3 linked regions of the Catellatospora sp. TT07R-123 genome follow. The protein of the gene in region 3 interacts with the protein of the main gene of each other region in a pairwise test. Links are inferred from orthologs where the notes say so. Each region holds a gene or a part of one and is shown on either strand. Other genes may lie near its edges.

Region 1 (10,231 bases), 870 kb from region 3 along the record:
CCTCTTCGAGGTCGTAGTTGTCGGTAGGCACGCCGTCTTCCAGATTGAAGAGGCTGTAGGTGTTGCGGTCGATCTCGTTGCGTGGTGTGGCGGTGAGCCCGACGAGCAGGGCGTCAAAGTACGAGAAGATGGCGCGGTACTTCTGGTAGACCGACCGGTGAGCCTCGTCGATGATGATCAGATCGAAGTGGCCGGTCCCGAACCGCCGCACGCCGCTCGCGGTTTCGTTGATGAGACCCATCATCGTCGGGTACGTCGAAACGTAGACTCGCCCCTCGGTGTCCTTCTCGGTAACCAAATTGACCGTGGCGACTTCGGGGAGGTGGGCCTTGAAGGCGTTGACCGCCTGGTTGACCAGCGCTTTACGGTCGGCGAGGAAGAGCACCCGCTTGGCCCAATTGCCCCGCATCAGCAGGTCGACCAACGCGATAACGGTCCGAGTCTTGCCAGCGCCGGTCGCCATGACGACGAGCGCCTGACGTTGCCGGCGCACCTCGAACGCCTCACCGATGGCGCGGATGGCGCGCTGCTGGTAGTACCGCTCGACGATGCCGGTGTTGATCGGCACCTCCGCCAGCGGCCGGCGGGTGCTGCGCCGCTGGATAAGCAGCTGCAGCTCCGACTTGGTGTAAAAGCCCTGCACCTCACGCGGAGGATAGCCGGTGTCGTCCCAGAACCAGGTCTCGTAGCCGTTGGTGTAGAAGATGACAGGCCGCTGGCCGTACACCGTTTCGAGGCAGTCGGCGTAGAGCTTGGCCTGCTGCTGACCCACGGTCGCGTTCCGGCGGGTGCGCTTGGCCTCGACCACGGCCAGCGGCTTGCCGTCGTCACCCCAAAGGACATAGTCGACGTAGCCGACGCCCTGGTTGTTGGGCATCCCGGCTACCTGAAACTCCCGGTCGCGCGGCTGGTCAAGCGGCCAGCCGGCCTCGCCAAGCAGCAAGTCGATGAAGAGGTCCCGGGTCTGTGCCTCGCCGTAGTCGTGGTCGTCAGGCCGGGATTCGTTGGCGGCCTTGGCGGCGGCAATCTCGGCCCGCAGCTTCGCCAGTTCCGCATCGAGGCTGGCGTTCTTCTCCCGCTCGGCGGCGAGGGCAGCATCTTGGGCCGCGAGCTTCGCCGCCAGTTCCTTCAACTCGGCCTGGGTCTGCTGCCGGACGGAGGCGGGAACGGGTCGGGGGATCAGATTCGGGTCGAAGGCAATCGCGCTGCCCGGAACGGCCGCCGGGTCACGGGTGTAATGCCGAGCCACCCAGTAGAGGACGTGGAACAGCTCCCGGACCACCGGCAGCGCATCGGTGGACTTGATCGGCGTGGTCTTGTGAACTGCCGCGTTGCCCTGCTTGCGAATGATGTCCATCTTGGCCTGAAGGGTCGACCCGACCAGGCTACGCAGGGACGACTCGTAGATCATCCCCGAAAGGTCGCTCTTGTACGGCTGATTGAGGCTGCTGTCGGCCTGGTAAAGCCAGGTGAGGGTGAGTTCGAGGGTGCGCCGGGCATAGAAGCACGAAGCCCGCGGGTCGGCGACAGTATGGCTCTCGGCCCGCAGGGCTTCATTGAACAGCTCAGGCCACTCGGCCCGCAGGAACGCGAAGTTGCTCATCGAGCGCCAGCCCCCAAAGTTAACAGCGCTCGATCATCTCACGTCAGAGCAAACCCCGGAAGGCCCGATCCTGCAACGACGCGAACAATGCGTCCAAGTCGTCGAGGTGCCCTTGTTGCCTCGCCTTTAGTAGGCTCACGGCGGTCACGCGGCTAGCGAACTCCCCTTGTAGTTCGATGGGCGGTAGTAGTACTCGCGTCTCTGCGATTTGCTTTATGTTGAGCGTCGGTTGGCTAACTGTGCGAAGTTCGCTAGTGAAGTAGTCTTGTACCGCCGATGTTCTCAGATAAGCAGCAACGTACTTCCGTGTAGTCTCGTTCTCCACAGGTACCCGAGCGATCGCTCGCGCGATGTTGGAGCCGATATCTTCAGGACCAACTACGGCGACATTTCCGATAGAGCCAACGCAGCTAATTAGGATCTCGTTGCCTCGAAGTCGCGACCGACTGTACTGACTCTCGACAGAGTGGCTAATGCGTTTCAGCGATGAGCGGTTAACGCGCCCCCCCATGAGGTCGCCCACTCTTACGATCGGAACTCCAGCATCGTCTTGATCGCCTGGTTGAACCACGCCATAGTTGATGCGGTCAGACGGCGCCACCAGTGCCGAAAGTTCGCAAGATGTCCAAGTCCTCGGGTTCGTTCGTGGGTCTCCGAACATGCTGAGGAAGATGGACTGGGTAAGGTCGTCGATGTGGGCGAAGGCTTCCCGGCGCTTGGTACGCAGCGCATCCACCTGGTCCAGCACCTCCGCAATCCTCCGCTGCTCGGGCAACGGCGGGAGAGGCAATGGAAACTTCGCTAGTTCTGTAGGACTCAGCCGTGGAAGATTCGCCCCGGTTGCCCTCGATGCGGCCAGCGCGACTATGCGGGGATGAGCAAGAAAGTGGGCGAAATAATCGCGATCGAGTCGGCTACCCGGAGAGATAGGAAGAATATCTGTACTGCACACGCCGCTGAAATTGGGGCGAGCAATTTTGGCAAGATAAGGGCGGAGTTTTCCGAAAAGGACTTGCTCGTTGGTGAACCGGAACTTTGTGCTCATAAGGTCGGCATCGCCAACCGTCTTGACATTAACCAAAGCGCCGCCGCGCTTGATATTCTCAAGTCCCACGTAGGCGGTGACATCCCCTACGTCACTCGGCTCAACGGTTTTTCTCGCGATTGTGGCGACCTCACCAAGGGATACCACTTCCCAGCCGCTCATCCGAGCATCGCCTTGAGGTCGGACATGCCCTGCTGGATCTCGGACTCAAGGCGTTCCAGGTCCGCCAAAACTTCGAGCGGAGACCGATGCTCGACCTCTTCGTGGACGACCTTCTTGTAGCGGTTGAGGCTAAGGTCGTAGCCCTGCTCGACAATGTCGGCCCTCGGCACGCAGAAGCTCTGCTCGGTGCGCGCCCGCTTTAGCTCGTCGCTGTCACGCTGCGCCCAGCGGACCAGCGCATCGGGCAGGTTGTTCTTCGCGTGGTCCTCCTCGCCGAAGTCCACGGTGGGCACTGGGCCAAGCTTGCCATCGGGCAGTAGCGCGGTCCGCTTATCGTCCAGGCTCCAGCCGTCTGCGGTGACTTCGTAAAACCAGACGTGGTCGGTGCCGCCGCTGTTGGTCTTGGTGAAGAGTAGGATTGCCGTGGAGACACCGGAGTAGGGCTTAAAGGTGCCGCTGGGGAGCTTGATTACGCCGTCGAGCTTCTGGTCCTCGACCAATATACGACGCAACTCCCTATTTGCCGTGCTCGATCCGAAGAGCACACCCTCTGGCACGATTACCGCCGCCCGGCCGCCCGGCTTCAACAGCCGCAAAAACAACGCCAGGAACAGCAGTTCGGTCTTCTTGGTCTTGACGACCCGCTGGAGGTCCTTCGACGTGCTCTCGTAATCAAGGCTGCCAGCGAACGGCGGGTTGGCCAAGATGAGCGAGTATTTCTCCGCCTCGCTGCTCACGTTCTCGGCGAGCGAGTCGCGGTACCGAATGTCTGGGTTTTCCACGCCGTGTAGCAACATGTTCATGCTGCCGATTCGTAGCATCGTGCCGTCGAAGTCAAAGCCGTGGAACATGCTTTCGTGGAAGTGCTTCCGCTGCTCTGCGTCGACCAGGACGCTGCTGTGTGTGCGACGGACGTACTCTCCGGCCTCGACCAGGAAGCCCGCGGTGCCGCAGGCCGGGTCGCAGATCTCGTCGCGCGGGCCTGGGGCCATCATCTCGACCATCAGCTGGATGACGTGGCGCGAGGTGCGGAACTGGCCGTTGTGTCCGGCCGTGGCGATCTTACTGAGCATGTACTCGTACAGGTCACCTTTGGTGTCCCGGTCGTCCATTGGGACGCCGTCGAGCATGTCGACCACACGGGACAGCAACGCCGGGTTGGGGATGGTGAACCGGGCGTCCTTCATATGCTGCGAGTACGTCGACCCGTCGCCGCCGAGGGTCCGCAGCAACGGAAAGACCCGCTCGCCGATGATCTCGAACATCTCCCTCGGCGCGGCGCTTTTGAAGCGCGACCAGCGCAGGTCGTCGTACTTGCGTCCCTGGTCATCACTGCCCTCCGGGAAGATCCGGCGCTCCATCGGCATGCCCAGCCGGTTGGCCTTGTTCTCCTCAAGGGTATGCAAATCGTCCAGGCGCCGGATGAAGAGCAGGTATGTGATCTGCTCGATGACCTCAAGCGGGTTGGAGATGCCACCCGACCAGAAGGCGTCCCAGACTCGGTCGATCTTGCTCTTCAGTTCACCAGTGATCACGTAGCGTCTTCCCCACCTCAGTGCATGCTTGGACCCACACGTTACCGGGTCGCTCCCGTCACGGGATCGGCTGATGGTGCCCCTCGCAGGAGTTCTGTCCCGATGCCATAGGTTGTCTCACTTCTGCCTGTCAGACGATCTTCCGGCGAGTGCCGCGCCGACCTGCTCGACGGCACCATCGCCGAAGGACTGATCGACTTCTTCCGCAAACCGGACCCGATCATCGACGCAGTCACGGCCGAGCGGACGCTACGCGCCGACGGCACCGACCGGCACCAAGCCGAACTCGACACCATCACCGGACATATCCGCACCGCCGAAGCGGCCGTCGACCGCTACCTCACCGCGTTCGAGAACGGCACCCTCGACGAACGGACCTGCGGCCACCGCATCCAAGACCTGACCCTCAAGCTCGACCAGCTCCGAGCCCGCCACGACGAACTCCACCAGCTCCGCCACGCCCTGCCAGCAATGCCTAGCCCGAAGGCGATCGAGCGCTTACGTCAGGAACTCGCCGACGTGCTGCACCACGGCACCCCAGGTCAGCGCAAAGCCGTCATCGAAACCCACGTCGCCGAGATCAAGATCCAGGGCAGCACCCTCACCCCGGTCTACAAGATCCCACTCGAACAACTCGATCAAGACAACGATGGGCCGGTCGATTTCTCGACCGACCCATCGTTTCGCACAATGGTGCGGGTTGTGGGGCGGGCGGGACTCGAACCCGCGCGACCGAGGGATTATGAGTCATCTTGAACGCGACGACTACACCACCTAGCAGCCACTATGGTTTCGCATCGTGACACGTTGACCTCTGGGTTCCACTCCGACCACACCATTTCGCGTCACGTTTGGCGTCACGCTCGTTCGCCTGGCGACTGAGCCTTGACGCCACCAGGCCGTACTCACCGCCCAGGAGCGCCAGGCCGTTGCGTTCGCACTCGGGCAGCTCATCGCACCGGCTGACCAGCGCGCTTGTGCTGAAGTTTCCGAAGTGCGGTTCGCCTACCAGGCTACCGGGTTTGAGCGGCTGACAGCCCAAATGGCGCCAGGTGCATGACTCGGCGATTAGCCCGCTGGCGGGCACACAACGCCGCAACCCGGTCCGGCTCGAACCGGCCAATACCAACCTCGCAACGGCACCGGTGAACCGCTCGACGGCGACCGCGTCCGCTGCTCGAACATGTCACACAAGATCGCCTGAGGTTCCGGTGACCCGCATTTCCGCCGCTAATCAACGGTGGGGCGGGCGGGACTCGAACCCGCGACCGAGGGATTATGAGTCCCCTGCTCTAACCTGCTGAGCTACCGCCCCGAGCCGGCCACGGCCGGCGGGCACTAGCGTAACCGCTACGGCCCGCTGTCTTCATACCCGATCAACCTGCACCGCGCCAACGCCTTGCCGGTGCCCGCCGGGTGCCGCCGGGGACGCGATCGTTCGTGCAGTTTCGGGGAAACTGCACGAATTCGCCTCATGATTCCAGCACTTTCCCCGAAACTGCCCCAGCCGACGCGACGCGACGCGCGAGGGGACGGGGAGCGGGGCCGGGGGCGGGTGGGAACGAGTCGAGGCCCGGACCATACGGTCCGGGCCTCGACTGACTGGCTCCCCCACTTGGACTCGAACCAAGAACCTGCCGGTTAACAGCCGGCTGCTCTGCCAATTGAGCTACAGGGGAATGTGCCTGTCACGTCGCTTCGGATCTCTCCGCGGCGGCGTGCCTCGACAAGACTACAGGACACCACCCCGGGTATGGCAAACGGGTAACCCCGGCCCGTCCGGTGTCGCGGAACGCGCACACCAGGCAGGATGGGACACAATACGCGATCGAGGACAGGAGCCACGATGAGCAAGCTGTGGTGGTTCGCCGCCGGTGCGGCGGTCGGGTACGTGGTCGGCACTCGTGCCGGTCGCGAGAAGTACGACGAACTGGTCGTCACCGCCCGGAAGGTGATGGATCACCCGACGGTGCAGGAGGCGGCCGGGGTGGTCCAGGCGCAAGCCGCGCGCCTCTACGACGAGGGCCTGCGCAAACTCAACCAGCACGTCTAGCAGCCAAGTTGCCGGGCAGTCGGGCGTATGGCGGTGCCGGAAACGCCCGACTGCCCGGCAACTTGCGCGAAGTGGGTCAGGCGGCGGCGCGGCCGATGCCCGGCAGCGGCGGGTCAGCAGCTCCGTCGAGCCCGACCACGCCCAGCTCGTCGCGAGCGGCGTCGAGTTCGGCCACGTCGTCGACTTCGAGGTGATCGCAGTCGGCGTGCGGGCCGCCGAGCACGGCCGCGAGCATCGTGCGGGCCAGTTCGGCCTGCTCCGGGTCGTCGTGGCGGCCGAGCCGGACCTTGACGACGGAGAGCCGGGCGCGGCGCAGCCGGGTGACGGCCTGGGTGGCGCTCTCGGCGGAGAGCATGAGGTGGGCCGGGCTGAGGCAGGCGCCGATGCGGGACGGGTCGGCGCGGTCGAGCAGGGCGACGATGTCCTGGGAGCCGGAGACCAGGGTCTGCGGGGCGGCTTCGACGGCGACGCGGACGAGGCGGCCGGTGTGCCAGGCGACCTCGGTGAGCCCGGCGCTGAGGTCGCTGAGCAGCCGGGCGGCTATCTCGCGGTGGGTCTCGGCCTGGTCGGTGCCGAACCGGGGCAGCGTGGTGGAGACGGACCCGTGGTTGCTGTCCTCGGGCATGAGGTCGACCAGCACCCGGGCCAGGTCGAGGGTGTATAGCCACCAGCTGCGCCAGGTGCCGTCGGCCGGGGTGGCCTCGGCTCCGGCGTCGAGGGTAACGACTTCGAGGCTGCGGCTGGCCAGTTCGGTGCGCAGGCGGCGGCGCAGCCCGATGGACGAGGCGAGCGTGGTGGCGAGGATGGGGCCGAGCCGCAGGCTGATGCTGAGCACGTCGGCGAGCAGGCGTTGCCGCTGGGGCACGACGGCGGTGTCCAGGCGCCGCAGGAGGCCGCGCACGTCCTTGACGTTCTCGACGGAGACCACCGTGGCCACATGCACGGTCTGCCCGTCGGGGTGTCGTAGGCGCATCGGTCACCTCCGCACGGCCTCATGTTGCCGAGAAGGTACTCGCCTGATCCACATCAGACAAATAGAGGGTAGCTAATGAGGTGGTGAACTTGATCTCGCTCATCGTCTCATTCACGTCAAGAGGGCCGCCCCCGCGTGCGCGGGAGCGGCCCTTCACCGGTTCGGGGTCAGCGGCACAGCACCGAGGTCATCCGCCGTCCGGCGACCCAGAGTCCGATCGCGAACATCACCGCCAGGTACGCCACGTGGATCAGCATCGACCACGCGAAGGTGGCCGTCGTGATGCCCCGGACCAGCTCCACCGCGTGGTAGAGCGGGGTGAGGGCGATCAGCACCTCGACCGGCGGCGGGTAGTCCTGCACCGGCGAGAAGGTGCCCGAGAACAGGAACAGCGAGAACTGCCCCGCGTTGATCAGGTCGAAGTCCTGCCAGCCGCGTACGAACGTGCTGACGGCCATGCCGACCCCGCCGAAGGCCAGCCCGATCAGCATCGTGGCCGGGAACGCCAGCAGCGCCAGCGGCGCCGTGGTCAGCCCCATGACCACCATGAGGATCAGGAACGCCCCGGTGTAGACCGACCCGCGCACGATGGCCCAGATCAGCTCGCCGAGCGCGATCTCCATCGGGCGCAGCGGGGTGGCCAGCATGCCGTCGTACGTCTTGGCGTACTTGAACTTGAAGAAGAAGTTGAAGGTCGTCTCCGACATCGCGCCCGACATCGCCGCCACGGCCAGCATCGCCGGTGCGACGAAGGTGGCGTACGGGATGACGTCGCCGTTCTTGAGCGTCAGGTCGCCGACGAGCGCCCCGACGCCGATGCCGATCGACAGCAGGTAGAGCACCGGCTCGAAGAAGCCCGACGCCAGCACCACCCAGTAGGCGGGGCCGGAGCGCAGCGCCCCGACGTTGCGGTTGATGACCGAGAAGATCCGCGACGGCGAGACCAGCCCCTCGCGGGCGGCCCGGGTCACGGCGTACGTGGTGACCATGTGTTCCCCTCAGTCCTTCAGCCGGCGCCGGTAGGACGCGTACGCCAGCAGGCTGCCGCCGGCCGCCCACAGCAGCAGGTAGCCCAGGTGCGCCCAGATCGGCCAGGGCGGCGCGACGCCCAGCGTGGCCGACCGGCACAGCTCCACCGCGTGCCACAGCGGCGACGCGTACGCCAGCGCCCGCACCGCCTCGGGCAGCTGCGACACCGGGAAGAACACCCCGGCGAACAGCGTCGACGGGATCACCACGAACCGGAACAGCATCGCGAAGTAGCTGTCGTTCTCGATCCGGGCCGAGAACGCGATCGTCGGCGCGGCCACGGCCACCCCGAGCAGCGCGCACACCAGCGGCGTGACCACGACCCAGGCCGAGTGGATCGCCCCGAACGCCGCGCTGACGGCCAGGAACGCGATCGCGCCGAGCAGCACCCGGAACACGATGTAGAGCAGCCAGCCCGCGACCATGTCCGCGATGCGCACCGGCGTGGCCCGCATCGCGTGGTAGCCGCGCACCCACTTGAAGTCGCCCAGCACGGAGAAGGTCGACTCGCCGACCGCCTGCTGGAAGGCGGTCGAGGCCAGCACGCCCGGGACGATCCAGTCCAGGTAGCTCACCCCGCCGATGTCGTGGACGTACCCGCCGACGCCGATGCCGATGCTGATCACGAACAGGATCGGCAGCACGAACGACGAGAAGATCGAGGCCTGCCAGAGCCGCCGGTAGAGGGTCAGGTGCCGTTCCAGCACCGCGAACGTGCCGCCCATCAGTCGACCAGCGTCCGGCCGGTGAGGATCAGGAACACGTCTTCCAGCGTCGACCGGCGCACCAGCACGCTGGACGGGGTGAACCCGCGCCGGTGCACCTCGCTGACCGCGGCGTCGCCGTCGGTGCTGTAGAGCAGCAGCCGGTCGGGCAGCGGATCGAGCCGGTCGCCGATCCCGGCGAGCTTCTCGACGTATGACGCGGGGGTCTCGTCGCCGAAGCGCAGCTCGACGACCTCGCGGGTGGAGTGGGTCTCGATCAGGTGCCGGGGCGAGCCCTCGGCGACGATCTTCCCGCCGTCCATGACGACGAGCCGGTCGCACAGCTGCTCGGCCTCGTCCATGTAGTGCGTGGTCAGCACGAGGGTGACGCCGCGCTGCTTGAGCCGGAACAGCCGCTCCCACAGCAGGTGCCGCGCCTGCGGGTCCAGCCCGGTGGTGGGCTCGTCGAGCAGCACCAGGTCGGGCTCGTTGATCATCGCGCGGGCGATGGACAGGCGGCGCTTCATGCCGCCCGACAGCGGCTCGACGGTGCTGGCCGCCTTCTCCGTGAGCTGCACGAACTCCAGCAGTTCGGCGGCGCGGCGGCGGCCCTCCGTGCGCGGGATGCCGAAATAGCGCGCGTACGTCGTCAGGTTCTCGAAGACGGTGAGGTCCGGGTCGAGGTTGTCGGTCTGCGGGCACACGCCCAGGCGCGCCCGGACCTTCGAACCCTCCCCGACCGGGTCCATGCCGAGGATGCGCAGCTCACCGCCGGTCGGGTGCGAGACGCAGCCGATCATGCGCATGGTCGACGACTTGCCCGCCCCGTTGGGGCCGAGGAAGCCGAACGCCTCCCCCGGCGCCACCTCCAGGTCGATGCCGTCGACGGCGGTGAAGTCGCCGAAGCGTTTCACCAGGTTGCGGGCGTAGATCATGGGGGGCCTGCCGGCTTGCGTGGTCACGTCGGCGACCCTATCCGCACCCGCCGACAGAACCGCAACCGTTTTACCAGTTCATAGATCGTTCTGAGCGGCCGCGACCAGCTGGTCGGTGGCGGCGGCGACCGCCGGGCTGTCGGGGTCGGTGCCCTCGTCGTAGCGGACCGTCCAGGCCAGGCCGTCCATGCC
Region 2 (10,114 bases), 680 kb from region 3 along the record:
TTGACCGGGCTGGGGTCGTTGGCCTTGCGCAGCACGATCCGGGTCTCACCGGAGGCGAGCACCAGGCTGCCCGCGCCGCCGTCGACCTCGTAGAAGCCGAGCAGGTCGTGGTAGAAGGCGCGGGAGCGTTCCAGGTCGCCGACGATCAGCGTGATCCCGACGCCGTGGATGGAGCTGGCGACCGCAGGCCGGGCCTGGGGTGACGCGATCAGCAGGTCGTCGACCCCGGTGTCGGCGACCGGTGCGGCAGCCGGCGGGGGCGCGGGTGCGACCGGCTCGGCCGGCGGGGGCGCCGACGGCCCGTCCGGTTCGGGGACGGCGGAGAAGTCGAGGGCGCTGATGTCGTCCAGCGGGGGCTGGCGCTGCGCGGGCACGTCGCCGATCAGCTCGCCCTCCAGCACCGCCGTGGCCGCCTCGCGCCGGTGGTGCGGGCTGGGGCGCCGCGACAGCGGCTCCAGGGTGCCGTCGATCGGGGCGGCCGGGGTGGGCGGGCGCGGCGGCTCGGGGCGCGCGCGGTCGGCGTCGACCGGCACCGCGGACACCGGCACCGCCTCGACGGGCACGGCTGAGACGGGCACCGCGTCGAGGTCGACCGGGTCGTCGTCGCGGTAGCCGGTGTATGCCTCGTCGCCGTTGCCGGCGAAGTCGTAGTAGGCGTCGTACGGGTCGTAGTCGTCGTCGATGTGGTGCGGGTCGACGTAGTGCTGCTCCTCGTAGCCGTTCCCGTCGGGGAAGGCGTGCGGGTCGCCCTCGACGTAGGTGGCGCCCAGGTCGGCGGCGTAGCGCTCGCCGTGCGTACCCACGCGGTCCCACTGGATCTTGATGCGCCGGGCGTCGCCGACCGCGACCAGCACCGGCAGCGTGTCACCGACGTCGGGCCACTTGAGCACCTGGACCCTCGGATCGATCATGTTGACCGTCTGGCCCGGGTGTCCCGGCGCGTCCAGCAGCACCTGCATCTCGCAGCGGCCGAACTCGGCGTGCGGCGGTTCGGAGACCTTGACCACGTGGATCGTGCCCGCCACGAACGCCTTGTCGGTGCCGCGCATGGACGCGGTGGTGAGCAGGGCGACCGCGATGACCAGCATCGCCGCGCCGACGGCACCCAGCGGCCAGCTGCCCATGCCGGCCGACATCGAGATGACGAACAGGCCCAGCGCGCCCAGGCAGACCGCGATGGTCACCCGGCCCGGCCGGACCGGTTTGCGCCCCAACCGTGCCAAGCTCGGCCTCCCCTATCCAAGTGGCGCTGGGCAGTGCGAGTGGTCCCCCACAGCGCGCCGTCGTACGGCGACGCTGTGTCCTCATGGCCACCATAGGCGGGTCCGTCGATCGAGGAAAGTGCAGCCGGGTAGGCTGGTGAACCGACCTCGCATCGCCGCAGGTCGGACCATGTGTCGCGTTCGAGGAGGATCTGTGTCGGAACGTTCGCTCGTGCTGATCAAGCCTGATGCCGTACGCCGTGGCCTGGTGGGCGAGATCGTGACGCGGTTCGAGCGCAAGGGCCTGACCCTCGACGCCCTCGTGCTGCGGACCATGGACGACGACCTGGCCGACGCGCACTACGCCGAGCACGTGGAGAAGGCGTTCTACCCGCCGCTCAAGACGTTCATGACCTCCGGTCCGCTGGTCGTCGCGATCGTCTCCGGCGACCAGGCGATCGCCGTGATCCGTGCCCTGGTCGGCGCGACCGACGGCCGGGCCGCGGCCGCGGGCACCATCCGCGGCGACCTGTCGCTGTCCAACCGGGAGAACCTCGTGCACGCCTCCGACTCGACCGAGTCGGCCGAGCGCGAGATCAAGCTCTGGTTCCCCGAACTGTCGTAACCTGCGCCTACGGTGGCCGCCATGCCGACAGCCGCCTACGCGTACCGCGGTGCCTCGGCGCTGACCCCGGACGGCCTCGGCCTGAGCACCTCCGGCGGACCCAGCGCCAACCCGCGTTTCTTCCAGGGGTTCATGACTACCCCGCACACCGTCGCCCAGGGCCTGCTGGCCGTGGCGGAGGTGGCGCGGGCCCGCTACTTCCAGCCCGCCGACCGCGCCGCGATCCTGGACCCGGTGGTCACCGGCAGCGAGGACATGCTGCGGTTCGAGTCGTTCAGCGGCTGCTGCGGGGTGTACGCGCGGATGGACGTGCTGCCGTCCGGCCTGGACGGTGAACGGCCCGAGCACGGCACCACCAACGTCGACGTCAACGCCCCGCTACAGGTGGCGCTGGCCCGCGTCGGCGGCGGCGACCCGCTGCACCTGGCCGTCGGCCCCCACGACCTGACCGTGTCCACCATGGACGGTGCCCTGGTGGAGCGCAAGGTGCCGCTGCCAGGCCGCTGGCTGCGCGGCTTCGCGCAGGTGCACGCGATGACCTCGGGCATGGAGCCGCGCGCGGTCGTGCCGGGCGCGGAGGCGGCCGCTTTCCTGCAGCGGCTGCCGCGCGAGCGGTCGGTGCTGTGGGTGGTGCCCGCCGGCCGGTCACTGCGCCTGACCGCGCGCCCCGTGCCCGGCGCGGTGTGCCTGGCCGGGGCCCAGCGGCTGGCCGCGCTGCGCGGTCTGGCCCGGCACGCGCAGACCCTCACCGTGTACGGCCCCGCCGCCCGCCCCGGCAGCCCCGCGCTCGCTTCGGTGTGGGAGCTGACCACGCCCACCCTCCGGATGTCGCTGACCCTGTCCCCGGAGCCTTACCGCGGGTTCTCCGGCGAGGGCGCGGTGCTGTCGGCGCTGGCCGCCGACGACCTCGCCGACGCCGCCGACCAGATCGGCGAGCTGCTGGGCACGGTGCCCACGCTCGACGCCGACGCCCTGGCCGTGGCCACGGGCCTGCCCGCCGAACGGGTCCGGGCGGCGCTGGCGCTGCTGGGCACCGCCGGTCGGGTCGGCTACGACGTGTCCGAGGCGACCTACTTCCACCGGGTGATGCCGTACGGCACCGACGCGGCCGAGAAGCTGAATCCGCGGCTGTCCGGGGCGAAGGCGCTGCTGGATGCCGGTGCGGTCACCTTTGGCGACGGGGTGGCCCACGTGCGCGGCAACGAGGGGGTCTACCAGGTGCGGCTGGAGCACGGGGTTCCGGCCGGATGCACCTGCGTGTGGTGGGGACGGCACCGGGGCAGCCGGGGGCCGTGCCGGCACCAGCTCGCCACCCGCCTGCGCCTGGACGCGGCGGTGCCGCGATGAGCGCGCAGGGCTGGCCGAGACTGCGGCAGGCGCTGGTCGACGGATCGTGTCCCGGGGTCCTGGACTGGGCCCGGGCGACCGGGGAACAGGAGCGCCGGGCCGCGTTCAACCAGGTCGCCGCATATCTGCGGGAGCATCCGGCGACCTGGGAGCACTTCCAGCAGCGAGCCGGGGTCCGCGCCGCCGCGATCGCGGCGACAGCCTCGACAGCGAAGAAGGCCGCCGCCGCGCTACGCCAGGGCGAGCTGCGCTGGATGATGAACTCACTGTCGCCGCAGCCGGTGCTGGAGCTGCTGCGGCTGCGCGAGGTCCCTTGGCAGGGCGAGCTGGCACACGTGCTGGCCGAGCGGCTGCCGGCGGACGAGACGTCAGGCCCGCGCGGCGACTGGGTGCTGGTGGCCGAACTGGTGCGGGAGAGCGGCTGCGCGGTCCCGGCGGCCGAAGGGTTCGTCGGCGGGTGGATCGACCACGTACGCGGGCAGGCCGACGCCGACGGGGCGCTGCGGGGCAGCCCGTTCACGCGGGAGCTGGTGCCGCAGTTGTTCGCCCACGACCGGCTGGGCGGGCGGCTCGACTACACGTACCAGGGCTCGGGGTTCCTGCCCGCGCTGATCCGGCTGGCCGCCGACGACGCCGGGGTGCGGGCGGCGCTGCTCGACGGGTGCCGGGCGCGGCTGCTGCGCGGGGGCAGGCCGACCGAGCTGCGGCCGTACACCCGGATGCACGAGGAGCTGGCGCCGACCGGCGCTGAGGCAGCCGAGGCGGTCGCCGACTACCGGCGGCTGCTGGAGACCGGCAGCTCGCCGCTGGCGGGGCTGGCCCAGCGGATGCTGCGGGCGGCCGACGAGGCGGGGCTGCTGGACCCGTACACCCTGGTGGAGATCTGCGCCACGGCGCTGGCCCGGCCGGAGAAAGGCTTGGTCAAGGCCCAGACGGTGTGGCTGCGGCGGGCGGCCAGGGCCCGGCCCGAGCTCGCGGCGCAGCTGCTGGCGCTGCTCGACGGCGGCCCGGACACCGCCGCGCCGCCGCCGGTCGCGCTGCCCGCGCCGGTCCCGGCCCCGATCGACCTGGCGCCGGGTTCGGTGTACGAGGTGGCCGAGGACCTGGCCGCGATCACGGCCGGGGACCGGTCCATGGCCACCGTCGAGCGGTTCCTCGCCGGGCTGGTGGCCTGGCGCAGCCGGGACCACGACGCGCTCATCCGGGCCATCGGCCCGCAGCTGGACAGCGCCCGCGCCTGGTGGCCCGGGTTCGCCGAGCAGCTGCATGAGGCGCTGCTCAGCGCGGTGCTGGCCCGGGGGCGCAGCGAGCGCTGGCGCGAGATGCTCAACGTGTTCCGCTCGGAGGAGGCGGTCCAGGGCATGCCGCTGCGGCTGCTGCGCGGGAGCAGCGGTTCGCCGGCCCGGATGTACGCGGTGCGGCTGGCCGAGATCTCCGCCCAGCTGATCCGCCGCCCGGTGCCGCTGCTGACGGCCACGCCGACCCACGCCAACGGCGCGATCGCACCCGAGGTGCTGCTGGAACGGCTCACCCGCGCCGAGCGCGAGGGCTGGCAGCCGTGGCGCATCGACCTCGACCAGGCGCTGCTGCGCCTGCCGCGTACGGTGGCGCCGCAGGTCGTCGCGGCCGCCGCCGCCCTCACCTCCCCGGCGGGCGTCCGCTTCGCACAGTGGATCAGCATGCCGACCCCGGACCCGGTGACCGTGGTCCGCGACGAGGTCGCCGGGCCGCACGTGCCCGCCTGGCACCAGGTGCCGCAGCTGCGCCGGACGGTGGCGCTGGCGCCGCCGGACGGGGTCGCCCCGGTGGTGCGCGAGCTGTTCCAGGTGTACCGCTACGAGCTGACGACCTGGCGATCGGAGCCGGTGACCGATCCGCAGCTGTGGACGTCGGCGCTGCCTTCGCACCCGGAGGTGGTGGCGGCCTGGGCGGTGCACGGTCTGGCGTCCCTGGCCGACCAGGACGCGGAGGGCGGCGCGCTGCTGCTGCCGCTGCTGGCCGAGTGCGACGGACCGGCCGGTCCGTCGGTGCACCTGGCGCTGGCGTACACGCTCGGCTCCCGCGCCGTCGCCGACCGGGTCGCGGCGGTCGACGGCCTGCTCGGGTTCGCGGCCACGGGAGCAGTGGACTTCACGGTGGTCGGGGCCGAGATCGGGCGGCTGGGTGCGGCCGGGATGGTGAAACCCAACCGGGTCGCGGCGGCGCTGGCCGAGGCGACTCAGGCCGGGGCGTGCCAGGCGGTGTGGGAGATCGTCGCTGCGGCGCTGCCGCCGCTGGTGGCGGAACCCAAGGCGCGGCCCGGCACGGCGGACCTGATGGCGCTGGCGCACCGCTGCGCCGCCGCGGTCGGGGTGCGCCAGGTGCCTGCGGCGCTGACCGAGGTCGCGGCCCGGCCCGGGTCCAGCCGCCTGGTCGCCGAGGCCCGCACCCTGCGCGCGCTGGTCTCCCCGCGCTGACCTCGAACCTTAAGGCGGAAACGGATCCGGCCGCCACCGGGGTGCCCGGTGGCGGCCGAAAACGCGTGCGTGGGCGAAGGTCAGCCCTTGCCGTTGCTGACCGAGGTGCAGGTCAGCACGATCTCGGTGTCACCGGAGACCTTGTCGCCGGCCTTCACCGACTGCTTGGTGACCTTCCAGCTGACCAGCAGGGTCAGCTCCTTGCCGTCGTCGCCGACGAACTTGACGTTGGTGAAGCCCGCGGTCGCCAGGATCTTCTCGGCGTCGGTGGCCGACTTGCCGACCACGTTCGGCACGGCGATCAGCACCGGGGCGGCCGGGCTCGGGCTCGGCGACGGGGCGGCGGACGGGCTCGGCGACGGCGCGGCCGGCGACGGGCTGGCCGCTGCGGTGGTGGCCGTGACAGCCGAAGGCGAGGTGCCCGGGGTCGGGCCGTCGCTCTTCTTCCACCACTTCATGTACGCGAAACCGCCGCACAGCAGCAGGAGCAGGATGAGCAGGAGCAGGAGGAGCAGCAGCAGCCAGCGCTTGCGGCCGCCGTTGTTGTCGTCGTCCTTCTGCGCAGCGCTGGGGGCGGCGCCGGCGGGGGCGGCGGCCTTGGCGTCGGACGCCTTGGAGTCGGCCGCGCCGTCGTCGGCGGGCTTCGGCGTCGAAGCCGGCTCTTCGGGGGTGGTGTAGTCGGAGTCTGACACTTCGTGCCTCTCGTTGTGTCCTATGTGTCCGCACGCGCTGCGATGGCATCGGATGCGAACACCGGACATGATGGCCGTTCGGGCCGGTGAGGTCACTAGACCGTTGGGTAGCATCCACGCTCACCGAACGGTCAGCCCACCTGTGATGCGATTCAGGTCACTCACGTACGCGCTGGCGGAGTGCCGTACACAGTGGAATGTGGGGCAGGATGTCGGATTCCCGCGACGGGTGATCCGGTGCACTTCAGGCACGGCCGGAACAAGGATTTAACAGACTCATGCGCCCAGGTCGGCTCCGTGCGAACATGCGACAGGAGTAGTAGCATGGAGCGATGCTGCTTCAGACGCCGAAGCTAGACGACGACGACCTGCGTGTGCTCGGCGAGATCGAGCAGATGCGCCGCGACCTCCAGCTGCACGTTCGTGCTCATCCTCGGTGGACGGGTCAGCTGCGGCGCGAGTTGTTCGCTGCGGCGGTGCAGGGCTCCAACACGATCGAGCAGATCACGGTCAGCATGTCCGACGCGCGAGCCGCAGTGGAAGGGCAGACGCTGTCGGCTGATGTCGACGAGCAGACCCAGCTGGCGATCCTGGGCTACCGCGACGCCATGACCTTCGTGCAGCAGACACCGCTGATGGCGAACTTCTCCTACGGCGAGATGCTGCTGGCGAGCCTGCATTTCATGATTCTCAAATACAACCTGCCGAAGTGGCCGGGCCGATACCGGGCCGGCGGTATCTACGTGACGAGTAACGACCCGCTGGAACCCGCCTACACCGGGCCGGATGCCGACGTGGTGCCGGAACTTATGCGGGAACTGGTGGAGTGGCTCAACGACGGAGATCTCGACCAGCCCGCGCTGGTGCGAGGGGCGATGGCTCACCTCAACCTGGTCTGCATCCATCCGTGGCGGGACGGCAACGGGCGGATGGGGCGGTGCCTGCACACGCTGGTCCTGGCGCGCGACGGGGTCCTGGCGCCCGAGTTCTCCTCCATCGAGCAGTGGCTCGGCGACCAGGTCCACACGGTGCAGTACTACCAGGCGCTCCAGGAGACCCAGGGCGGCTCGTTCCAGCCGGAGCGGGACGCCCGGCCGTGGCTGCGGTTCGCGCTCACCGCGCACCACAAGCAGGCGCAACTGGTGCAACGGCGGGTCGACTACTCGGAGCGGCTGTGGCGGGAGCTGGAGCGGGTGGCGGCCGAGCGCGGGCTGCCGGAGCGGACGGTGTCGGCGCTGTATGCGGCCGCGCTGGGCGAGCTGCGGCGGACCACGTACCAGGGTGACGAGGAGCTCACCCGGGATCAGGCGATCCGGGATGTGCAGGCGCTGGTCAAGCACGGACTGGTGCGGCCGCTCGGCAACGCCCGGACGCGGGTGTACCTGATCGACGGGGTGGCGAAGGACGCGCACCTGGCCTCGGTGGACGCGGTCCGCAAGCCGATGCGGGAGCCGTACCGGGAGATCGAGCGCGAGCGGCGACGCGCCTGACGCCGATCAAGCCGCGGAGTCAGGCGCGCATGTCGCAGTGCCGAAACCCGGTAGACCGGTCGGGCCGGGGCGGCGGTAATCTGGACGCACAGGCATCGACCCGGCTATCACCGGTGAGCCTCCGGAAGAACGGACCCGGGTGACCGGGGCCCAGTAGAACCGGACGGGTACGGCCCGTCACAGCCGAACGAGCGGCCCGTGCGCACCCTGGCACGGGCAAGCGAGGTGGTACCGCGGGCCCACAAGGCTCGTCCTCGCACTGAGTACGTATCAGTGACGAGTGTGACGAGGAGCCCGCGATGGCCTACCCACTGCACGAGGCCGCCGCCGACGGCGTGTCCGCCAGCCCCGACCTGCCCGCCCTGGAGCGGCGCGTCCTGGAGTTCTGGGCCGCCGACAAGACCTTCGCGGCGAGCGTGGAGCAGCGCGACGCCGGGGTGAAGGGGTCGAACGAGTTCGTCTTCTACGACGGCCCGCCGTTCGCCAACGGCCTGCCGCACTACGGCCACCTGCTGACCGGCTACGTCAAGGACGTGGTGCCGCGTTACCAGACGATGCGCGGCAAGCGGGTGGAGCGCCGGTTCGGCTGGGACACCCACGGCATGCCCGCCGAGGTGGAGGCGGAGAAGCAGCTCGGCATCACCACCAAGGCCGAGATCCTCGACATGGGTGTGGCCCCATTCAACGAGGCCTGCCGGACCTCGGTGCTGCGCTACACCAGCGAGTGGGAGCGCTACGTCACCCGCCAGGCGCGCTGGGTGGACTTCGCCAACGACTACAAGACCCTCGACCTGGACTACATGGAATCGGTCATGTGGGCCTTCAAGACCCTGTACGACAAGGGGCTGGTCTACGAGGGCTTCCGGGTGCTGGCGTACTGCTGGCGCTGCGAGACGCCGCTGTCGAACACCGAGACCCGGATGGACGACGTCTACAAGGACCGGCAGGACCCCACCCTGGCGGTGAAGTTCCAGCTGGAGACCGGTGAGAAGGTCGCGGTGTGGACCACCACGCCGTGGACGCTGCCGAGCAACCTGGCGCTGGCCGTCGGCCCGGACATCGACTACGCGGTCATGGAGAAGGACGGCGAGAAGCTGGTCCTGGGCGCGGCACGGCTGGACTACTACGCCAAGGAGCTGGAGGGCTACGAGCGGACCGGCACCGTCAAGGGTGCGGACCTGGTCGGGCGCAAGTACGCGCCGCTGTTCCCGTTCCTGGTGAACCACGCGGGCGACAACGCGTTCCAGGTGCTGGGCGCGGAGTTCGTCACGGTCGAGGACGGCACCGGGGTGGTGCACCTGGCCCCGGCGTTCGGTGAGGACGACCAGAACACCTGCCTGGCGGCCGGGATCCCGACCGTGGTGACCGTCGACGAGCGGGCGCGCTTCACGGCGCTGGTGCCGCCGTACGAGGGCCAGCAGGTGTTCGAGACGAACAAGGCGGTCATCCGCGAGCTGAAGGACCGCGGCATGGTGCTGCGGCACGAGACCTACACGCACTCGTACCCGCACTGCTGGCGCTGCGACACCCCGCTGGTCTACAAGGCGGTGTCGAGCTGGTTCGTGAAGGTGACCGCGTTCCGGGACCGGATGGTCGAGCTCAACCAGCAGATCAGCTGGACCCCGGAGCACGTCAAGGACGGCTCGTTCGGCAAGTGGCTGGCCAACGCCCGTGACTGGTCGATCAGCCGCAACCGGTTCTGGGGCTCGCCGATCCCGGTGTGGGTCTCCGACGACGCGGCCTACCCGCGCGTGGACGTGTACGGCTCGCTGGCGCAGCTGGAGGAGGACTTCGGGGTCAAGGTCACCGACCTGCACCGCCCGTACGTCGACGAGCTGACCCGGCCGAACCCGGACGACCCGACGGGCCGGGCGACCATGCGCCGGGTGCCGGAGGTGCTGGACTGCTGGTTCGAGTCCGGCTCGATGCCGTTCGCCCAGGTGCACTACCCGTTCGAGAACACCGAGTGGTTCGAGAACCACTACCCGGGCGACTTCATCGTCGAGTACATCGGGCAGACCCGCGGCTGGTTCTACACCATGCACGTGCTGGCCACGGCGCTGTTCGACCGGCCGGCGTTCCGCAGCTGCGTCAGCCACGGCATCCTCCAGGGCTCCGACGGCCGCAAGATGTCCAAGAGCCTGCGCAACTACCCCGACGTCTACGAGATGTTCGACCGCTACGGTGCCGACGCGATGCGCTGGATGCTGATGAGCTCCCCGGTGCTGCGCGGCGGCGACATGGCCGTGAACGAGTCGGGCATCCGTGACGCGGTGCGCCAGGTGCTGCTGCCGCTGTGGAA
Region 3 (10,046 bases):
CGCGATCGGCGCCACCGGCGCCCGGAACATCGTGCTGACCGACCTCAACGAGTCGGAGCTCGCCGGGCTGAAGGAGGCCGCCGAGGCCGTCCGCGCCAAGCAGGCCGACGTCGCCGGTCTCTGACGCCGCGCGCCGTGCAGAAGGGCGCCCCCGCCGGATGGCGGGAGGCGCCCTTCTCGGCTATTTGAACTGCTCGGGGAACTCCGCGACGATGCCGTTCCCGAAGTAGCCGACCAGGTTCTGCACGTCCTGGTAGTAGGCCTCGTTGCCCGCGATGCTCTGCGCGTAGTCGCCCCCGGCGAAGCTGGTGACGGCGGTGGTGAGCAGCGCCAGGTTCCGGTCGAGCAGCTGGCGTGTCTGCTCGTACGGGAAGTGGTCCGGATTCGCCGTGCTGAGGACCTTCGCCAGCTCGGCGTGGCTCTGCTGCCATCGCGCGGTGGCGTCGGCGAGCTTGGCCTTGTCGCCCGCGCCCGCGGCCGGCACCAGGTCGGCGGCGATGGCGACCTGCTGCGACAGGATGTCGCTGATCTGGTCGCCGGTGCCCGTGCCGTAGTACTTGGCGAAGACGGCACCGATGTCCTTCTGGTTCTTCATCAGGCTGGCGGCCGCGGCCTGCGCGGCGCCGGGATGCGCTCCGCCCAGGAGCGCGGCGACGTAGTACTCCCTCGTGTACCTGGCGCTGTCGGACCACTGCGTGCCCATGGCCGTCCACAGCTCGGCCTTGGCCCGGTCGCCCGAAGGGCTCACCACCGCCGCGGCGGCCGTGCCGAACAACCCGACGGCCAGGAGGGCCGAGACCGTTCCCAGCAGCGTTCTGACGAATGCTCTCACGACGTGCCTCCCCGCGAGTGATCCGAACTTCCCGGCCTATAGCCGTACCCGCACCCTGCGCCGGGCAAACCGGCGTGTGCGCCGCCCGGCCGCGGCGGCCCCGCCGAAGAGGCGTCTGTCGGTAGTGGGCACTATGGTGTGGCGCATGGCATTGGACCTGCTTGACATGCTGCCCGGCGAGTGGCGCGACGTGATGAAGCCGCATCTCGACCTCGACGCCACCGCGAAGCTCGCCGCCTTCGTCGAGGCCGAGTACGCCGCCGGCACCGTCTTCCCGCCCCGCGAGGACCTGTTCACCGCGTTCCGGCTGACCTCCCCGGCGCACACCCGGGTGCTGATCCTCGGGCAGGACCCGTACTTCAAGCCCGGTCAGGCGCACGGGCTGAGCTTCAGCGTCCGCCCCGGCGTGCCGGTGCCGCCGAGCCTGCGCAACGTGTACAAGGAGCTCAAGGACGACCTCGGCGTGAACCCGCCGGCCAACGGCGACCTCACCGGCTGGGCCGCCCAGGGCGTGCTCATGCTCAACGCGGTGCTGACCGTGCGCTCGGGCACCCCGAACAGCCACGCCAACCAGGGCTGGGAGCAGTTCACCGACGCCGCGATCAAGGCCGCCAACGACTCGCCGTACCGGGTGGTGTTCGTGCTCTGGGGGTCGTACGCCCGCAAGAAGGCGGCGCTGGTGCGCAACCCGCAGCACGTGGTGCTGGAGGCCGGGCACCCGAGCCCGATGAACCCGAAGGGTTTCCTGGGCAGCAAGCCGTTCTCGCAGGTCAAGACCGCCCTGGCCGAGGCCGGTCGCGGCGAGATCACCTGGGGCTGACGTGCGGGGCGACCCGGCCTCGACGGCCGGACCGCCCCGCACCGGCTTCACTCCTGCTCGGACCGCTGGAGCGGGATCTTGCCCTCGTGCAGGGCGCGCATCAGCGTGGCGGCGAGCCCGTCGAGGCTGGAGCCGCCGGTGACCAGTACCTCCGGCATGATGTTGATCTTTCCTTCGGCGATGGCGTTGGCCAGTGCGACCAGGGCGGTCGGCAGCTCGCCGATGGCGTCACGCTGCGCCTGGAAGCCGGCCGCGCGGGCCAGCCCCATCGCCTCGGTCGCCTTGGCCTCGGCCAGACCGACGGCCTGGGCCCGGTCGGCCTCGGCCTGTCCCGTGAGCCGGACGTACGCGGCCTGGCCGCCCGCCTCCGCCTCCCGGGCCTTCGCCTTGTTCGAGCTGATCTCCACCGAGACCGCCGCCGAGGCGAGTTCGGCCTGCATGTCGGCGGTGCCGCGGGCCTTCTCCATCTGCACGCGCACCGTCTCGGCCCGCTGCTGCTCCTCGTAGGTGGCCCGCTGCTGGTTGGCGATCTCGCGGTGCGTCAGCACCTCGACCAGCTCCGGCGGGAACACCACGTCCTGGATGTAGACGCCCCGAGTCTCCACGTCGTACCCGGCCAGGTACTGCGTGATCGCCGCGAACGCGGCCTGCTGCACCTCGTGCCGGGTCTCGATGAACTTGATCGCCTCCAGCGCCTGGAGCGTGTTGCGGAAGTGGTTGCCCACCGCCGACTGGAGCACCTCGTTCACCAGGTTCAGCATCGTGCCGACCATCGAGATCACGCGCGGCGCGCGGCCGTCGGAGACGTGGATCTGCACCTGAAGGTCGATCTTGAACACGAAGCCCTCGCGGCTCTTGCCGACGATCGGCTCCAGCCGCGAGTCCAGGTCGTGCGCGGTCGACATGTGGTTGGCCCAGTTCAGGGTCAGGATGAAGGTCGGCACGAGCTCGGCGGCGTAGATGCGCGGGTTGATGGCGTACTTGCCGGTGCGCAGCGGCTCCTGCCAGATGCCGCGGTGGCCGGGGCGCACGATGCTGCCGAACTTGAAGTCGGTGCCGGAGGTGTCCAGCGTCGGCAGGCCGACGAACCCCTTGATCACGGCGACCTGTCCCTGGTTGACCACCAGCATCGGCACCATCTCGACCAGCACCAGGAACGGGTTCAGCAGGTACGCGCCGTACAGCAGCGGGTCGTGCTGGAGGCCGATCCGGCCGCCCGCGTCCAGGAACGCCTGGAAGTCCTGGTAGTTGTTGTGCACCTCGTTCTTCGAGCCCAGCAGCACGTCGATGATCTCGGCGTCGGTGGTGTCGGCGCCCTGCTCCATCGCCGCGATGTCGTCGAAGCCGCCCAGGCGGCTGGCCAGGTCGCCGGAGGGCAGCGGCTCGCCTTCGAGCACGGTGACCAGGCCGATCAGGTCCCGGTCGCCGTGCGGTGAGATCACCACGACCTTCAGGCGCTCAGGCGTCAGCCCGAACGCGGCCGGGGCCAGCTGGCGCTTGGCGGCCAGGACCTGGAACTCCGGCGACACCGGCACGCCGAAGACCGAGCGGGCCGTGATGATCAGGAAGGCGACCGGGTGGACCGGCACCAGGGTGCCGGGCGGCAGCACCGGCCGCTGCACACCCTTCTCGCCGCCGGTGGCGACGAAGTTGCGCAGGTCGGAGAAGTTGCCGAAGCCCGGCTGGTAGCGGGCGCTCTTGGCGCCGATCGGCAGCGGCGCGCCGACCTGGGAGATCACCACGCCGATCTCGCCGGCGGGCACCTGCACCCAGGGGAACTTGGTGACCCCGTAGACGGGCCACAGCTTGAGGCGCAGGCCGGGCATCAGCAGGTCGGCCTGGTAGCCGGCCTCCCCGGCGAACGCGATGGGGTTGTCGTCGCGGAGTTTGCGGCCGAGACGCTTGGTGACCAGGCCGACCTCGGTCGGACCGATCTTGTGGATGGACTTCAGGATGACGATGAGTAGTAGCAGGCCGACGATCACGGCTGTGGTGAGCGTCGGCAGGAATGGCAGCGGGTCGCTGTCCATGCCCCATCTCCTCGGATGAGTCGGGCTCCTGTCGGCCGCAGAGCGTAGACCCGGTCGGCAAGGCGCCGATTCGGGCATCGGTGAGAGGTGGGGCACCCTGGGGGTTGCGGCAGGTGGGTACGGCAGTACGCTCGTACTGCTAAATCGTGCGACCGCCGCCCGGCGCCCTGCCGCCGGACGCCCGAAGGTAAGAGGAGCGCCTGCGAGATGGCGAAGATCAAGGTAAACAACCCCGTAGTCGAGCTCGACGGCGACGAGATGACCCGGATCATCTGGAAGCAGATCCGCGAGCAGCTGATCCTGCCCTACCTCGACGTGGAGCTGGAGTACTACGACCTGGGCATGGAGCACCGCGACGCCACCGACGACCAGGTGACGATCGACGCGGCGAACGCGATCAAGCGGCACGGCGTGGGCGTCAAGTGCGCCACCATCACCCCGGACGAGGCCCGGGTCGCCGAGTTCGGCCTGAAGAAGATGTGGAAGTCGCCCAACGGCACCATCCGCAACATCCTCGGCGGCGTCATCTTCCGTGAGCCGATCATCATGAGCAACGTGCCGCGGCTCGTGCCGGGCTGGACCAAGCCGATCGTCGTCGGCCGCCACGCCCACGGCGACCAGTACAAGGCCACCGACTTCGTGGTGCCCGGCCCCGGCAAGGTGACCGTCACCTACACCCCGGCCGACGGCAGCGAGCCGATGGAGTTCACCATCGCCGACTTCCCCGGTGGCGGCGTCGCGATGGGCATGTACAACTACGACGACTCGATCCGCGACTTCGCGCGGGCGTCGTTCAGCTACGGCCTGCTGCGCAACTACCCGGTCTACCTGTCGACCAAGAACACGATCCTCAAGGCGTACGACGGCCGGTTCAAGGACATCTTCGCCGAGATCTTCGAGGCCGAGTTCAAGGCCGAGTTCGACGCCAAGGGCCTGACCTACGAGCACCGGCTGATCGACGACATGGTCGCCGCCGCGCTGAAGTGGGAGGGCGGCTACGTCTGGGCGTGCAAGAACTACGACGGTGACGTGCAGTCCGACATCGTGGCGCAGGGCTTCGGCTCGCTGGGCCTGATGACCTCCGTGCTGATGACGCCCGACGGCCGCACCGTCGAGGCCGAGGCCGCGCACGGCACGGTCACCCGGCACTACCGCCAGTGGCAGAAGGGCGAGAAGACGTCGACCAACCCGATCGCGTCGATCTTCGCCTGGACCCGGGGCCTGGCCCACCGCGGCAAGCTGGACGGCACCCCGGCGGTGACCAACTTCGCGGACACGCTGGAGCAGGTCATCATCGAGACCGTCGAGGGCGGCGCGATGACGAAGGACCTCTCGCTGCTGATCTCGCGGGACGCGCCGTGGCAGACCACCGAGGAGTTCATGAACACCCTCGACACCGCGCTGGCCCGCAAGCTCGGGGCCTGAGCACCCGTTTCCCGCCCGGCCCGACCTCGTTGAGCCAGGTATAAAACGGAATAATCCCGCCTGAAAGTCCCTTCCCAGAGACCAGACCCGCGCCCGTGCGGGTCTGGTCTTTTTTGCGCCCTCGCCGCGGGGCGCGCGAGGTGCGCGGGGGCCGGGGCTGGAGATCGTGATCTGCGGTCAGAAGATGCGCTCCGCGGCCCGTTTCTGACCGCAATCGGCGATCATGCCCCCGGCGGGAGCCAGACGGGGCCGGAGGGGGTGTCGCGGACCTCGATGCGGGCTGCGGCGAGGGCGTCGCGCACCTGGTCGGCGGCGGCCCAGTCGCGGCGGGTCCGGGCCGAGTCGCGCACCGACAGCAGCGCCTCGACCAGCGGAGTGAGCAGCGGCGTCGGGTCGGCCGTGCCCGCCAGCTCGCCGAGGCGCACCACCATGCCGCGCAGCAGCCCGCGCGCGTGCTCGCCGTCGTCGGAGACGTTGGTGTCCGCGGTCCAGTCGACGATCACCTGCTCCAGTTCGAGCGCCGCGGCCACGCAGCCGTCGACGTCGCGTGCGGCCAGCGCGGCGGTGAACCGCTCCTCGGCGTCGTCGGCGGCCTCCCGCAGGCTGGTCGCGACGCCCGTCCGACCGCCGGTGGCCTGCGCCGGCTCCGCCCCCGCACCGTGGTCGGCGGCGGCGTCAAGAAGGGGCGCTTCTGCTACGAAATGCGATGAGAAGGTGCCCTTCCTCTCCTCGGCCTCGGGGAAAGGGAGGGGGAGGGTGGTCCCGGTGGGGTAGACGGTGCTGCGGCCCGCGCGGCGCAGCGTCAGGCGCCCGTTGCCGATGACGGTCGCGGTGCGCTGCTCCAGGTCGCAGACCAGGGCGGTGTGCTCGTCGACGCCGACGATGAGCCGGTCGTCGGGCAGCTCGGCCTCCAGCTGCCGCAGCCGGGGCTCGCCGAGGTAGCAGTACCGGGTGTCGTGGTGGCCGCCCTCGGCGTTGTCGTAGTGCGGGATGACCACCGCGGGCACGCCGGTGAGCTGCTCGAACAGGTCCAGGCCGGGCAGCCAGTGCGGTTCGGTGCCCGCTTTGTAGATCTCGTACACGGGGATGGTGTGCGAGCCGAGGGTGAGTGCGGCGGCGCTGGCGAACACGAGCACCTCGGCGCGGGGCAGCAGCCCCGGCAGGTCGGTGTCGCGCCACTGGCGCAGGGCGTACGTCGGCGACCCCGGCCCGGCGAAGATCCAGCTCGCGCCGCGCAGGGCGGCCAGCGCCCGCTCCCGCTCCAGCCCCGGCTCCGGCTCCCGCCGCCAGGACACCACGTCGACGGCCTGCCCGACGCTCTGCGCGAAGTAGCCGACCGCGCGGGCGCTGATCTCGTCGGCGTTGAGCTGGAACCCGTACGGCGTGTCCAGCAGCACCGCCCGGCCGTTCGGCGGCAGGGTCGCGAACAGGCTGCGGTGCGGCTTGATCATCGTGGGGGTGGTCTCGCCGGAGCCCATCACGACCAGCAGACGGGTCATGCCGCCGCCTCGCGGCCGGGCACCAGGGTGAGCAGGTCGGCGGCGACCCGGTCGGGGTGCTGGGCGTGCAGGTCGTGGTCGCCGCCCGGATACCAGCGGATGCGCGCGTCGCGCAGCGCGGCCGCGGCCGCGCGGACGTGGTCGGCGCGCTCGCCGTCGGGGCCGCCCGCGGGCAGCAGCAGCGCGGGCACGGTGACCAGCGGCAGGTCGGCGCTGGCGGGCTCGTCCCACAGCGAGCGCAGGATCTGCATGTGGTGCGGGACGGTCAGGCGCCGCCACATGGTCCCGTCGGGCTCGATCCGCATGTTGGCCAGGGTCGCCTCCCGGGCCGTCACCGACCACTCCGGATGTGCTGAATCCAGCCAGCCGCGCATCCGCTCGGCGGGGTGGCCGTCGATGTCGCCGGGCCGCAGCGCCGCGGTGCACGCCGCCCAGCCGGGGAAGGTCGCGCGCAGGTCGATCCAGCCGCCGTCGACCAGCCCGAGCGCGCCGGGCAGCTCGGGATGCTTGGCGGCCAGGCGGGTCACCACGTTGCCGCCCCAGGACTGGCCGACCACGACCGGCCGGTCCAGCCCGAGCGCCGTGATGACCGCGGCCAGGTCGGCGGCGGCGGTGCCGGTGTCGTAGCCGTGCTCGGGCGCGTCGGACTCGCCGTGCCCGCGCAGGTCCACCGACCAGCTCGGATGCCCGGCCGCGGCGAGGTGGCCGGCCACCTCGTCCCACAGCCGGGCGTTGGAGGACAACCCGTGGACCAGCAGGAACGGTTCCCGCTGACCGTCACGGTGGCGCAGCCGCAGCCGTACGCCCGGTTCGACCTCGATGTCGTTCACATGTACGAATCTAGAGGGTGACGGCCCTCAGCGCAGCAGCCGCCTGCTCGGGGGCGATGTCATTCACCCAGGCGCCCATCGACGACTCCGACCCGGCCAGGTACTTCAGCTTGCCCGGGGCGCGGCGGCTGCTGAAGATGCGCAGATGCAGGTAGCCGAGCTCGCGGTCGGTGCGCACGGGCGCCTGGTGCCAGCCCGCGACGTATGGCATGGGCAGGTCGAACAGGCCGTCCAGGCGCCGGGCCACCTCCGACCACAGGGGCGCGCACGCGTCGAGTTCGGTCTCGGTGAGCGCGGCGAGGTCGGGCACCTGGCGGTTCGGTGCGATGTGGATCTCGTACGGCCAGCGCGCCGCGTACGGCACGAAGGCGGTCCAGAACTCGTTGGCGGCCACCACCCGCTCGCCGGACGACCGCTCCGCGGCGAGCAGGTCGGCGTAGAGGTTGGTGCCGGTGCCCAGGTCGCGGTGGCGCCGGGCGGCATCGAGGTAGCGCCGGGTCACCGGGGTGACGTACGGGTAGCCGTAGATCTGGCCGTGCGGGTGGTGCAGCGTCACGCCGATCTCGACGCCGCGGTTCTCGAAGCAGAACACCTGCTCCACCCCGCCCAGCGCGGACAGTTCGGCGGTGCGGTCGGCCAGGACGGCCAGCACGGTGCGCACCCGCGACACCGGCAGTTCCTTGAACGACGCGTCGTGCCGGGGGGAGAAGCAGACGACCTCGCACCGCCCCGACTCGCCCGAGAACGACGGGAAGCGGTTCTCGAAGACGACCACGTCGTAGTCGTCGGCGGGCACCTCGGTGCGGAACCCACCGGTCGACGGGCACAGCGGGCACTCGGCGGTCGAGGGCAGCAGCGGGCGGCCCTGCCGGTGCGCCGCGACCGCGACCCACTCGTCGGTGAGCGCGTCGAAGCGCAGCTGGGCGGGTGCGGGGGGCGGGGGCAGCTCGCGGTCGTCGACGGTCGCGCGGACCGCGTCGTCACGCTCGTCGAAGTAGATCAGCTCACGGCCGTCGGCCATGGTGATGGAGGTTCGCTTCATGGCACTCTCGCTGGTCGGTCCGGGGTCACTGGTCGGTCAGCTCGACGGTGAGCAGGTCGCGCACGCCGGTCGGGGGTTCGGCGTCGGTGATGAGCAGGTGCGCGGCGGTCAGCGGCGCGATCGAGGCGATGCCCAGGGTCTGCCACTTGGTGTGGTCGGCGACCACGACCAGGCGCCGGGTGGCGGCGATCAGCGCCCGGTCCGTCTCGGCTTCGAGCAGGTTCGGCGTGGTCAGCCCGGCCTCGGTGCTCATCCCGTGCACGCCCAGGAACAGCTGGTCGACGTGCAGGTCGCGCAGTGAGGCGATGGCGATCGGGCCCACCAGCGCGTCGGAGGGGGTGCGGGTGCCGCCGGTGAGCACCACCGTCTGGTCAGGCCGCCCGGCCCGGTAGAACACGTCGGCGACCGGGATCGAGTTGGTGACCACGGTCAGCCCCGGCACGTCGACCAGGCGCTGGGCGATGCGCACGGTGGTGGTGCCCGCCGACAGCGCGACGGCGCTGCCCGGCTGCACGTGCGCGGCGGCGGCCTCGGCCAGCGCCGCCTTCTCGGCGCGCTGGCGTTCCGCCTTGGCCGCGAAGCCCGGCTCGTCGGCGACGCCGGACGGGGGCGCGGTCGCCCCGCCGTGCACCTTGATCACGAGGCCGCGCTCGGCGAGGACCTCCAGGTCGCGGCGGATCGTCATGTCGGAGACGCCGAGCTCGGCGACGAGATCGGCCACGCGTACGCCGCCGGCCCGGCGGACCTGCGCGAGGATCGCCTGCTGACGCTGCGGCGCGAGCACTGTGCCTCCCGAATTCACCAACTTCCAACAAGGTTCAACACCGTATCGTACGTCAGTGCACACGGGCAATGGGCAGTGCTCAGATGCCGTGCCCCCGGCGGTGCAGCGCGGTCAGCACCGTCTCGACCTTCACCGCGCCGGCGATGGCGGCCAGCGCGATCGCGGCCCGGGGCTCGCGCCAGTTGTGCCGGACCGTCTCGCGAGCCCAGCGCCAGGCCTGCCGGCGGTCACCGGCCGCCGCCGACCAGCATGCGAGCTGGCCGTAGACGCGGGCGGCGCCGGGGCGGCAGCCCGAGATCTCCGGGTGGCGCGCCATCATCCAGCGCAGCGACGAGATCTTCGTCGTGTACTCGTACGCGTAGAAGCTGCTGCGTCCCCACAGGACCCGCACCAGCGGCTCGTCCACGTGCACGATCGGGTGCCGCCGGGCGGCCCGCAGCAGCAGGTCCCAGTCCTCGTTCTGGCTGCCGGGGGCGTCCTCGGCCACCGGGCCGATCACCCCGTCCTCCAGCAGCGCCTCCCGCAGCGCCAGGAAGCCGGAGGAGTGCAGCATGGACATCCGCGACCGGGACAGCTGCTCGACGGTGACCGTGCCGGTCCCGGCCAGGCGCGGGTGCACCGCCTGCTCGAACTCAACCTCGACCGCGCAGGTCGCGAACTCCGCGTCCGGCGTACGCACCAGCGCCTCGACCTGCCGGCGCAGCTTGGCCGGGTGCCACACGTCGTCGTCGTCGCAGAACGCGACCAGCTCGGTGTCCAGCGCCATGATGCCGGTGTTGCGCGC

What was found.
Region 1: the proteins of Cs7R123_RS16620 (region 3) and Cs7R123_RS12855 interact in binary tests that used the Escherichia coli proteins (3 or more experiments, as listed by UniProt). The link is inferred for Catellatospora sp. TT07R-123 from one-to-one orthologs.
Region 2: the proteins of Cs7R123_RS16620 (region 3) and ndk interact in binary tests that used the Escherichia coli proteins (3 or more experiments, as listed by UniProt). The link is inferred for Catellatospora sp. TT07R-123 from one-to-one orthologs.

Annotation. Positions count from the first base shown.
Region 1 is NZ_BNEM01000001.1:3,020,990-3,031,220, forward strand. The notes cover bases 2,077-5,075. They hold Cs7R123_RS12855 (class I SAM-dependent DNA methyltransferase), read right to left. Parts: upstream 4,346-5,075; coding sequence 2,807-4,345; downstream 2,077-2,806. Other genes in these bases: Cs7R123_RS12850 (restriction endonuclease subunit S), read right to left, coding at 2,077-2,810; Cs7R123_RS40145 (hypothetical protein), read right to left, coding at 4,595-4,804; Cs7R123_RS40150 (hypothetical protein), read left to right, coding at 4,817-5,075. Outside these bases: Cs7R123_RS12845 (DEAD/DEAH box helicase family protein), read right to left, coding at 1-1,603; more of Cs7R123_RS12850, read right to left, coding at 1,647-2,076; more of Cs7R123_RS40150, read left to right, coding at 5,076-5,101; Cs7R123_RS12880 (hypothetical protein), read right to left, coding at 6,475-7,371; Cs7R123_RS12885 (ABC transporter permease), read right to left, coding at 7,539-8,360; Cs7R123_RS12890 (ABC transporter permease), read right to left, coding at 8,370-9,125; Cs7R123_RS12895 (ABC transporter ATP-binding protein), read right to left, coding at 9,125-10,039; Cs7R123_RS12900 (hypothetical protein), read right to left, coding at 10,118-10,231. UniProt on the Escherichia coli protein: The subtype gamma methyltransferase (M) subunit of a type I restriction enzyme. The M and S subunits together form a methyltransferase (MTase) that methylates A-2 on the top and A-3 on the bottom strand of the sequence 5'-AACN(6)GTGC-3'.
Region 2 is NZ_BNEM01000001.1:3,199,441-3,209,554, reverse strand. The notes cover bases 228-3,109. They hold ndk (nucleoside-diphosphate kinase), read left to right. Parts: upstream 228-1,392; coding sequence 1,393-1,827; downstream 1,828-3,109. Other genes in these bases: Cs7R123_RS13695 (SWIM zinc finger family protein), read left to right, coding at 1,849-3,109; Cs7R123_RS13705 (VOC family protein), read right to left, coding at 228-1,223. In the rest of the region: more of Cs7R123_RS13705, read right to left, coding at 1-227; more of Cs7R123_RS13695, read left to right, coding at 3,110-3,174; Cs7R123_RS13690 (DUF6493 family protein), read left to right, coding at 3,171-5,630; Cs7R123_RS13685 (PASTA domain-containing protein), read right to left, coding at 5,711-6,322; Cs7R123_RS13680 (Fic family protein), read left to right, coding at 6,655-7,812; ileS (isoleucine--tRNA ligase), read left to right, coding at 8,112-10,114. UniProt on the Escherichia coli protein: Major role in the synthesis of nucleoside triphosphates other than ATP. The ATP gamma phosphate is transferred to the NDP beta phosphate via a ping-pong mechanism, using a phosphorylated active-site intermediate.
Region 3 is NZ_BNEM01000001.1:3,883,301-3,893,346, reverse strand. Bases 1-2,814 are described here. They hold Cs7R123_RS16620 (uracil-DNA glycosylase), read left to right. Parts: upstream 1-977; coding sequence 978-1,652; downstream 1,653-2,814. Other genes in these bases: Cs7R123_RS16615 (SPFH domain-containing protein), read right to left, coding at 1,700-2,814; Cs7R123_RS16625 (hypothetical protein), read right to left, coding at 182-832; mdh (malate dehydrogenase), read left to right, coding at 1-124. In the rest of the region: more of Cs7R123_RS16615, read right to left, coding at 2,815-3,682; Cs7R123_RS16610 (NADP-dependent isocitrate dehydrogenase), read left to right, coding at 3,890-5,107; Cs7R123_RS16605 (hypothetical protein), read right to left, coding at 5,329-6,606; Cs7R123_RS16600 (alpha/beta fold hydrolase), read right to left, coding at 6,603-7,436; galT (galactose-1-phosphate uridylyltransferase), read right to left, coding at 7,447-8,478; Cs7R123_RS16590 (DeoR/GlpR family DNA-binding transcription regulator), read right to left, coding at 8,504-9,262; Cs7R123_RS16585 (glycosyltransferase family 2 protein), read right to left, coding at 9,342-10,046. UniProt on the Escherichia coli protein: Excises uracil residues from the DNA which can arise as a result of misincorporation of dUMP residues by DNA polymerase or due to deamination of cytosine.